3 regions of the Isoptericola sp. NPDC060257 genome follow, and region 2 is predicted to be linked to each of the others. Evidence: riboswitches for the same ligand, from Rfam matches in the RefSeq annotation. Region 2 holds a riboswitch; each other region holds the start of a gene.
The links. A riboswitch is a leader RNA that binds a small molecule or an ion and turns the genes downstream of it on or off. The one in region 2 is predicted to bind S-adenosylmethionine.
Positions count from the first base shown of each region.

Region 1: another riboswitch for S-adenosylmethionine. It lies ahead of ACFWEK_RS04120 (methylenetetrahydrofolate reductase); the one in region 2 lies ahead of ACFWEK_RS19740 (NADPH-dependent FMN reductase).
Region 3: another riboswitch for S-adenosylmethionine. It lies ahead of ACFWEK_RS06260 (LLM class flavin-dependent oxidoreductase); the one in region 2 lies ahead of ACFWEK_RS19740 (NADPH-dependent FMN reductase).

Region 1 is NZ_JBHXAW010000028.1:16,968-20,226, forward strand. It holds gene ACFWEK_RS04105 (carbon starvation CstA family protein) at 1-694, shown strand, start outside; gene ACFWEK_RS04110 (YbdD/YjiX family protein) at 678-932, shown strand; gene ACFWEK_RS04115 (NADP-dependent oxidoreductase) at 974-1,885, shown strand; SAM riboswitch class I at 1,979-2,085, shown strand; gene ACFWEK_RS04120 (methylenetetrahydrofolate reductase) at 2,091-3,137, shown strand; gene metE (5-methyltetrahydropteroyltriglutamate--homocysteine S-methyltransferase) at 3,166-3,259, shown strand, end outside.
Region 2 is NZ_JBHXAW010000350.1:291-3,549, reverse strand. It holds partial or broken gene ACFWEK_RS19755 (DNA polymerase IV) at 1-571, opposite strand, end outside; gene ACFWEK_RS19750 (MazG nucleotide pyrophosphohydrolase domain-containing protein) at 618-1,037, opposite strand; gene ACFWEK_RS19745 (DoxX family protein) at 1,186-1,740, shown strand; SAM riboswitch class IV at 1,880-2,013, shown strand; gene ACFWEK_RS19740 (NADPH-dependent FMN reductase) at 2,035-2,628, shown strand; gene ACFWEK_RS19735 (flavin reductase family protein) at 2,625-3,191, shown strand; partial or broken gene ACFWEK_RS19730 (nitrilotriacetate monooxygenase) at 3,206-3,259, shown strand, end outside.
Region 3 is NZ_JBHXAW010000048.1:9,635-12,893, reverse strand. It holds gene ACFWEK_RS06265 (GTP pyrophosphokinase family protein) at 1-635, opposite strand, end outside; SAM riboswitch class IV at 940-1,053, shown strand; gene ACFWEK_RS06260 (LLM class flavin-dependent oxidoreductase) at 1,390-2,652, shown strand; gene ACFWEK_RS06255 (DUF1684 domain-containing protein) at 2,747-3,259, shown strand, end outside.

The DNA.
Region 1 (3,259 bases), on a different contig from region 2:
CTTCATGCTGCAGGACACCATCGGGAACGTGGCCCCGCGGTTCAAGGACGTGAGCTGGCGACCAGGGGTCTGGGTCTGCACCGCGATCATGGTCGCGGGCTGGGGCACGATCCTCTATCTCGGCGTCACCGACCCGCTCGGCGGCATCAACACGTTCTTCCCGCTGTTCGGCATCGCGAACCAGCTGCTCGCGGCGATCGCCCTCGCCGTCGTGCTCGCCATCGTCGCCAAGCGCGGCCGCGCCTACTGGGCGTGGCTGTGGATCGTGGCCGTGCCGCTCGCCTTCACGGCGCTCATCACCATCTGGGCGTCGTTCGAGAAGATCTTCTCGGACGTGCCCCAGGTCGGGTACTGGGCGCAGCACCGGGCGTTCCAGGACGCGCTCGCAGCCGGGGAGACGTCGTTCGGCACCGCCCCCGACGTCGCGGCGATGGAGGCCGTGGTCCGCAACACCTTCGTGCAGGGCACCCTGTCGATCGTGTTCGTGGTGCTGTCGATCGTCGTGATCCTCGCGTCGGTGGTCGTGACGATCAAGGCGTTCCGCGACGGCGGCGGCGAGAACCACGAGGACGCGCCCGTCGCGTCCCGGCGGTTCGCCCCCGCGAACCTCTTCGCGACGGCCGAGGAGAAGCGGATCGAGAAGGAGTGGGTCGACGCCGGCCTGCGGGAGACCAGCGGTGCCGGGCACCACTGACGCCCGCACCGTCGGCGCCACCGCGCGCGACGCCGTCCGGGCACTGGCCCGGGCGGCGTCGGCGGGGTGGACGAACCTGCGCTGGTACGTGCGGCAGGTGATGGGCGAGGGCGCCTACGCGACGTACGTGGCGCACGAGCGGGCGGCCCACCCCGACCGGGAGCCGATGGGCGAGCGCGAGTTCTGGCGCGAGCACTACGCGGCCCAGGACCGCAACCCCGGCTCGCGCTGCTGCTGAGCGGGCGGGCGCGACGGCGCCCGCCGCGCCAGGATGGGCGCGTGCGCGCGATCGTGTTCGAGAACCACGGCGGCCCCGAGGTGCTGCACCTCGCCGACGTCCCCGACCCGCAGGCCGGGCCCGGCCAGGTGCGCGTGCGCGTCGAGGCGGCCGCCGTCAACGGCTGGGACGTGAAGTCGCGTGCCGGGGCGACCGGCGCCCCGGCGCCGACGTCGGCCGTCGTGCCCGGGCTGGAGGTGGCGGGGGTCGTCGACCAGGTCGGCCCACCCGCCGGGGAGGGCCTGACCGGCGTCGCGCCCGGCGACCGCGTGGTCGGGTTCGCCGTCGGCGGCGGGTACGCGGAGCTCGCCCTCACGTCGGTCTTCGCGCGCGTGCCCGACGGGCTCGCCGCGACCGACGCCGTCACGGTCCCCGTCGCGGCCGAGACCGCGACCCGCGTGCTGCGCCTCCTCGACGTCCGGCCGGGCGAGACGCTGCTCGTGCACGGGGCGTCCGGGGCGGTGGGCGCGCTGGTCGTCCAGCTCGCCGTCCGCCGCGGCGCCCGCGTGATCGGCACGGCGTCGCCGCCGAACCAGGACAGGGTCGCCGCGCTCGGCGCGACGCCCACCACCTACGGCGCCGGGCTCGTGGAACGGGTGCGCGCCCTCGCCCCCGACGGCGTAGACGCCGTCCTCGACACCACCGGCGCGGGCGTGCTCCCCGACTCGATCGCGCTGCGCGGCGGCACGGACCGGATCGTCACCATCGCCGACGACGCCGCGGCGGACCTCGGGGTCCAGGCCAGCTGGCGGTCCGAGCGCGACGCCGGCGAGCTCGCCGAGGCCGTCGACGCCCTGGCCCGCGGCGAGCTGGCGACCACCGTCGGCGCCGTGCTGCCCCTGGCCGACGCCCCGCGGGCGCACGAGCTGGTCGAGAGCGGGCGCGCGGGCGGCAAGGTCGTCCTGGTGCCCTGAGCAGGGCGTTCCCGCCCGATCCGCATCGGCGATCGTCTCAGCAGGCGGTCTCATCCTCGCCCGTATCGCGGATGCTGCGTACGATCGCGTGACAAGCCATCCAGAGCGGCCGAGAGTCCTGGCTCGACGACGCCGCAGCAACCCGTTCTCCGACGGAAGCCTCCCGAGGACGAAGGTGCTCACGCCAGGATCGATGGAGTGACGCATGGTCGCAGAGGCATCCCTTTCGCCCACCCCGGCAGCTCAGCCGGCAGTTCACCCGGCGCTGCCGGCACGCCCGACGGTCTCGTTCGAGCTCATGCCGCCGCGCCGGCCGGACGCCGCCCCCAAGTTCTGGGAGACGGCGCGCCGGCTGGTGGCCGCGCGCCCGGACTTCGTGTCCGTGACCTACGGCGCGGGCGGCGGTGACCGGGCGACCGCACGCCAGGTCGTGTCCACCCTGCTCGCGGGCACGCCCGTCCTGCCCGTGGCTCACCTGACCTGCGTGGGCGCGCACCGGGAGGACGTCTCCGCCGTCATCGACGACTTCCTCGACGCCGGCACCCGCGCGTTCCTCGCCCTGCGGGGCGACCCGCCGAAGGACCAGCCGGACTGGGCGCCGCCCGCCGACGGCGTCGCGTCGTCGATCGAGCTCGTGCACCTGCTGCGCGAGGTCGAGGCCCGGCGCTGCGCGACCGACCCCGGGGCCGCGCTGCGCGGCGCCGCCCGCCCGATGACGATCGCCGTCGCGACGTTCGTCGACGGCAACGTGCAGGCGGGCACCACCCGGGCCCAGGAGGTCCGGCGCCTCAAGGAGAAGCAGGACGCGGGGGCGAGCTTCGCCATCACGCAGCTCTTCTACGAGGCCGGCTCCTACACCGACTTCGTCGCCGAGGCCCGCGCGGCCGGGGTGACGATCCCGATCCTCGCCGGGCAGCTGCCCACGACCGAGCCGCGCCGGCTCCGTCGCGTCGAGGAGCTCACCGGCGTCCGCGCGCCCCGGCACCTGCTGGACGCGCTCGACGCCCTGCCGGACCCGGAGGCCCAGCACGCCTACGGGACCGCGCGCGCCGTGGAGCTCGCACAGCGCGTGCTCGACGCGGGCGCACCCGGCATCCACGTGTACACGTTCAACAAGTACCGTCCCGCTCTGGACCTGCTCGAGGGTGTCCACCTCGGCGGACCGGCGCCGGCCGACGCCACGTCGGACGGCGCGGACCTGGCCAGAAGGCCGTGGGTACCGAGCATCCCGACCCAGGCTCCCGCCGTCTGACGCGCGGAGCCCGAACTCTGGAGTGCTCATGTCCACCACATCGACAAGCCCCACCCCCGCCACGGCATTTCCCGGTGGCACGATCCTCGGCTACCCGCGCATCGGGCGCCGCCGCGAGCTCA
Region 2 (3,259 bases):
ACACCCGGGAGCCCACGCCCCACAGGTCGGCGGTCGGGCGCTCCCCCATCACCTCGAACCAGTTCTCCGCGGTGAGCCGGTAGACGCCCGCCGGCTTGCCGAACCCTGTCGCGATCTTCGCCCGGACCTTGGTGTCGCCGATCCCGACCGAGCAGCGCAGGTCGGTCGCGTCGAGCACCGCCCGCTGGACGGCGTGCGCGAACTCCTCCGGGGCCTCCCCGTCGTACCCGAGGAACGCCTCGTCCCAGCCGAGGACCTCGACCACCGTGCCCAGACGGCGCAGCGCCGCCATCACCTGCGCGGAGGCCGCCTCGTACACCGGGTGGTCGACCGGCAGGATCACCGCGTCCGGCACCTTGCGGGCCGCCACGCGCAGCGGCATCCCCGACCGGACGCCGTACGCCCGCGCCTCGTACGACGCGGTGGAGACCACCGCGCGCTCCGTCGGGTCGCCGCGTCCGCCGACGATCACGGGCCTGCCCGCGAGCTCCGGGCGCCGCAGCAGCTCGACCGCGGCCAGGAACTGGTCGAGGTCGACGTGCAGCACCCAGCGGAAGCGGCGCGCGCCCATGCCCCGAGTCTGCGTCACGTCACGGAGGTCCGCGCCGTGCAGGGACCTACGCGTGTCCCGCCGGCGGCACGACGAGGTCGCCCAGGTCGGGCGGCCGGTAGCCCGCCCCCTTGAGCACCTTGCCGTCCGACCGCCGCAGCACCCGGCCGTCCGCGTCCACCTTGCTCATGTTCGAGCGGTGGACCTCGACGAAAACCGCCGGCAGGTCGATCCCCAGCACGTCGGCCGCGCCGTAGGTGACGTAGAGGACGTCGGCCAGCTCCTTCGCCACGGCCCGGTACGCGGCAGTGACGTCGCCGCCCTCGGCCAGCCCCGTCGCGAGGTCCGCGAGCGCCTCCGCCGCCTCCCCGGACTCCTCCGCCAGCAGCGCCCGGCGGTGCTCCGCCAGACCGGGTCGGGCGGTCTCGACCTCGAGGTCGAACGCCGCGCGGAACTCGGCGACACGTCGCATCGGCTCGTGGTCCATGCCGGCACCGTAGGCGGTCCCCGGTGCGTCGTCGAGCGGGTGAGGACCGGGCGAAAACCGGGGGCGCGCGCATTCCCGGCGCCGTGGGCCGCTCTCTCCCAGGGCGACCACCCCCGGGTCGCGCCTCCCCCTGGAAGAGAGCACCACCATGTCCGTCTCCACCCCGACCCACCGCACGACCGCCGGCACCCGCGCCCCGGGCGCCCCCGCCGCCCGTCGCCTCCCGAACGCCCTGGCCGAGCAGGTGGCGCTGCGGCTCGACGTCGCCGTGACCGCCCTCGCCCGGTTCCTCACCCGGTGGTCCGTCCCGGCCCTGCGGGTCGCGCTCGGGCTCGTGTTCCTCGGCTTCGGCGTCCTGAAGTTCTTCCCGGGCGCCAGCCCCGCCGAGGAGATCGCGGGCCGCACCGTCGAGACGCTCACGCTCGGGTTCGTCCCCGCCACGACCGCCGTCGTCCTGGTCGCCGTCATGGAGACCTTCATCGGGCTCACGCTGATCTCCGGCCGCCTGCTGCGGGTCGGGCTGGTCGCCCTCGCCGTGGCGATGGTCGGCATCCTGTCCCCCGTCGCGCTGTTCGGCGACGAGCTGTTCGGGCACGGCATGACCCTGCTGGGCCAGTACGTGCTCAAGGACGTCGTCCTGGTCGCGGGCGCCGCCGTCGTCGCGGCCGTCGCGCTCGGCGCGCGCCTGCGCCTCGAGGCCTGACGAGTCAGACGCCCTCGCACCACCCCGGAGCCTCCGGCCGTCCCCCGGCCGGAGGCTCCGGCGCGTCGGCGTGTCCGGATGGTGAGAAGTCTCCGGACGGCGCTGGCGCTCGCCGGATCGGCTGCTATACCTCCGCCCAGGTCACGAGCCCCAGCGCGAAGCCCCGGCTGGCTGGGCAGCAACCCCACGTCACGGCGGGGTGCTCCGGGAGATGACCTGGCCGCCGGCCGGTCCGCGCACGCGGGCCGAGACGCCGTGCGGCAAGCGTGATCGACGGACTGCGAGGGACGACCCATGACCGAGAACACCCGCCCCGCCACCCCCTCCGTGGTGGTGGTCTCCGGCAACCCGCGCGCGGGCTCGCGCACCCTGACCGCGGCGGAGACCGCCGCCCGCCGCGTCGCCGAGCTGCTCGGCGCCGCGGACGTGGCGACGATCGAGCTCGCGGCGTTCGCGGGCGAGATCCTCACGGCCGCGCACCCGGCCGCCGACGCGGCGAAGGAGCGCCTGGCGCGCGCCACGGTCGCCGTCGTCGCGACCCCCGTCTACAAGGCCTCCTACACGGGCCTGCTCAAGGCGTTCCTCGACCTCTACGGGCCCGACGGCCTGGCGGGCGTCGTCGTCGTGCCGCTCGTCGTGTCCGGCAACCCGGCGCACGCCCTCGCCGGCGAGGCGCACCTGCGGCCCGTGCTCGTGGAGCTGGGTGCGGTCGTGCCCACCCGCACCCTGACCCTCACCGAGGCCCAGCTGCCGGACCTCGGCGAGGCGCTGGACCCCTGGTTCGCCCGCTGGGCGACGCCGCTGCGCCGGGCCGCCGGCGTCCCCGCACCGCCGGCCGCCACGACCACCACCCCCACGACCACCGAGCTGACGGGAGCCGCCCTGTGACCACGGAGCACGCCCACCAGCGCACCGACCTGTCCGCGCTCTCGGGGATCGAGGAGCTCCTGGCCCAGCAGGACGAGCCCCAGCTGTCCCCTGACGAGTTCAAGACGGTGTTCCGCCAGCACCCGGCCGGCGTGGCCGTCGTCGCGCTCGAGCACGCGGGCCGCCCCGTCGGGTTCACGGCCACGTCCGTGATCTCCGTGTCCGCCGCACCGCCCCTGCTCGCGTTCTCGCTGGCGTCCACCTCGTCGTCCTGGCCCGCCGTCTCGACGGCCAGCACGCTCGCGATCAGCTTCCTCGCCGATCACCAGGACGACCTCTCCGCCCGGTTCGCCACCAGCGGCATCGACCGCTTCGCGGGGGGCGGCTGGACGGCACTTCCCTCGGGCGAGCCCGTCATCGACGGCGCCGTCTCCTGGGTGCGCGCCCGCGTGCTGCAGCGCACCCCGGTCGGCGACAGCTACCTGGTCTCGCTGCGCGCGCTGCAGTCCGGGTCGGACGGGACCTCACCCCTGGTCTACCTCGACCGCACCTACCACCGGCTCGGCGACGAGTCCGCGATCTGACGGGACCACGACACATGACCGACCTCACCACCCCCTTCGTCGTCGGGCTCGACGTCGACGGCGCGGGC
Region 3 (3,259 bases), on a different contig from region 2:
CGGTGCTCGACCGGCTCCTCGGCGCCCGCGATCGCCTTCACCTCGTCGTGGATCCGCTCCATGGAGCTGTCGAGGGACGACGCGACGTCGGCGGCGAGCTTGAGCGAGTCCGTGAGGTGGCGCGGCACGTCGCGCGCGTACTTGTAGTAGATCTTGTGCTCCAGGCTCGCCCAGAAGTCCATGGCGATGGTGCGCAGCTGGATCTCCACGATGACGTGCTCGACCCGGTCGGACAGGTAGACCGGCACCTGCACGATGAGGTGCAGGGACTTGTAGCCGTTCGCCTTGGGGTGGGCGATGTAGTCGCGCTCCTCCAGGACCGTGAGGTCGGCCTGGTTCATGAGCATGTCCCGCACCTTGTAGATGTCGGAGACGAAGCTGCAGGTCACCCGCACGCCGGCGACGTCGAACATGTGCTCGCGCACGCCCTCGGGCGTCAGCGGGATGCCCTTGCGCCGGCACTTGGCGACGATCGACTCGAGCGACTTGAGGCGCGAGCTGACGTGCTCGACCGGGTTGTAGTTCTGCATGTGCCGGAACTCGTCGCGCAGGATCGAGATCTTGGTCATGACCTCGTCGATCCCGAACTTGTACGTCAGCACGAGCCGCCGCAGGCGGTCGACGAGAGCCCGGATCTCCGCGGCCTCGGGGGAGTGGTGCGGGGTCTCCGGTGCTGCGTCCTGGGAGGCGCCGTCCCGGTGCTCGTGCGGTGCGTCCTGCCGTGCGTCCTGCCGTGCGTCCTGCCCTGCGTCCTGGCTCACGGGCACCACGGTAGCCAGGTTTCCTGGCGCTCGAGAATCCGATAAAACCGGTCGGGACTGTTCGGTATTCGAGACGGTCGGGACGAACTGTTGACACCCCCCTTCCGGAGACCTACGTTCCTGCGCACCGGGTCGGACGACCGCGGCGCCCCAGGTGGTGCGGCCGGACGTCCCGGGTGGTCACGAGCTCCGACGCGAAGCCCCGGCTCGTCGGACGGCAACCCCCAGCGCGGGCGGGTGCCCCGGGTGAGGACCAGGCCGGCCGTCGCCGACGGCACGGCAACACGCGACCCCCGCCCCGGCGGGGAGCAGGAGAGGACGAGCATGCACCGCGACGCCACCACCGTGCGCCCCCTGTCGTCCCGGCACGTGCCGTCCGCCTCGCCGGTGACCTCGGCGTCCGCCCGGGCGTGGTGTCGACGCCGCTGATCGCGGCCTGATCGTCCGCCCCTCGCGGCGGACGACCCTCCTCGACGGCCCGGCACCTGCCGGGCCCCGGCCGCAGACGGCCCCGCCCGCCGGTCCCGGCGGGCCTTCCTCCCCGTGCCCTCCCGGCGGTGGCGCGCACCCGCAGGTCCACGACCCGCGCCCGAGTGCGTCCGTCCGCCGCGCCCTGATCGGAGCCGACGTGCCCTCCTCCCTGCCCTCGACGTCCACCCCCAGCACCCCGTCCGCTCTCGTCGTCGGCGTCGACCTCACGGCGGCCGGCGCCCGGCCCGGCGTGCACCGAGCGCGCGGCATCGTGCAGCCCCGGTCGTTCGACGCCGAGCGCTTCGTCCAGCTCGTGCGCACCGCCGACGGCGGCGGCCTCGACCTCGTCACCCTCGACGAGGGCTTCCTGCTGCACCCGGGCCGGCGGCAGGTGACCGGGCGGCTCGACGCGGCCGTGGCCGCCGCACGGGTGGCCCCCCACACGACGCGGGCCGGGCTGGTCGCCGCCGTCGACACCGCGCACGTGGACCCGGCGCACGTCGCCCAGGCCGTCGCCCGCGTCGACCAGGCGAGCTCCGGCCGTGCCGGGTGGCAGGTCGGGCTCCCCACCGGCGCCGTGGTGCAGGACGACGCGTGGGCGGAGCAGGCCCGCGGCGTCGCGGCACAGGTCGTGCGGCACTGGGACGGGCTCGCGACGGGGACCGGGCCGAACGCGGGTGACACCGCCGGCGCCGTCGCCGTCGACGACGAGGGGCGCTTCCGCGTGGACCACGACGGCATCCGCTTCGCCGTGCGCCGGCACCGGCCTGCCGAGAGCCGGGCCGCCGACGGGCCCCGGGGCGCCGGGACGCGGCAGGGCCGGCCGCCCGTCGTCGTCTCCGCCCGGAGCGAGGCCGCGCTCGACCTCGCCGCCCGGACGGCGGACGTCGTGCGCGTCGCGGCCACCGCGCCGGCCCGCGCCGTCCGGCTGCGCTCCCGGCTGCGCGACGCTGCCGAGGCCGCGGGCCGCGACCCCGACACGCTGCGCGTGCTCACCGAGGCGTACGTCGTGCTGGCCGAGGACCGCGCCAGCGCGCAGGCGCGGCTCGAGCTGGTCGAGGCCCTCGAGGGCCCGGAGATCTCCGGCGGGCTGCTCGTGGTGGCCGGCACCCCCGACGACCTCGCCGAGACGATCGTGGACTGGCGGGACGCCGGCGCGTCCGACGGGTTCCTGCTGCGGCCCTCGTCGCTCGGCCCGGACCTGGACGCCCTCGTCGACGGTGTGCTCCCGCGCCTCGTGCGCGACGGCGTGCGGGCGGTGGCGTCACCGGCGCCGCGCACGCTCCGCGCGACCCTCGGGCTGCCGGACGTGGGGCCTGCCGGCAGCGCCGGCAGCGCCGTCGTCGCCCCCGCGTCGGCGCACGCGCGGCCGCGCGCCCGGGCGGGCCGCACCGCCGACTCCCGGCTGGTGCGCGCGTGACCGCCCGCACCCACGCCCGCCACGTCGCCCCCGCCGCCCGCGTCGCCGACACCCGCCGCGACGCCGCACGCCCTCTTGTGACCGGAGGTCCCCGATGACCGTCACCGACGCACCGCGCGTCCGCCCCACCGACCCCGCAGGCGCCCCTGCCCACGCACCGGCCGCCGATCCTGCCGCCGGTCCTGCCGTGGCCCGGCGCGCGCGCCGGCGGGCCGACCGCGAGCGCGCGCTCGCCGCGCCCCACGGCTGGCTGAGCCTGGCGGGGTTCCACTGGCTGCCCTCGCGACCGGAGCCGCTGCCAGGCGTGCCCGGGCTGTGGCTCGCCGACGCCGCCGGCGCGCACCTGCGGCCGGGGGAGACCGGCGGTCCCCGGGTCCGGGGGCCGGAGGTCGTGGACGGCGCGTACGACGGCGACGTCCCCGAGGGGGGCAGCGTCGTCCTGGGGACGTTCCTGCCCTCCGGGCGCGAGCCCGTCGACGGCGCCGACCCGGACCACCAGCAGGCAGGGGAGACGGCCGCGGTGGCGATCGAGCTGGTGCGGCGCACCGGACGCCTCGCGATCCGGCTGCGCGACCCGCACGCCCGCACGCGCCTCGACTTCGCCGGG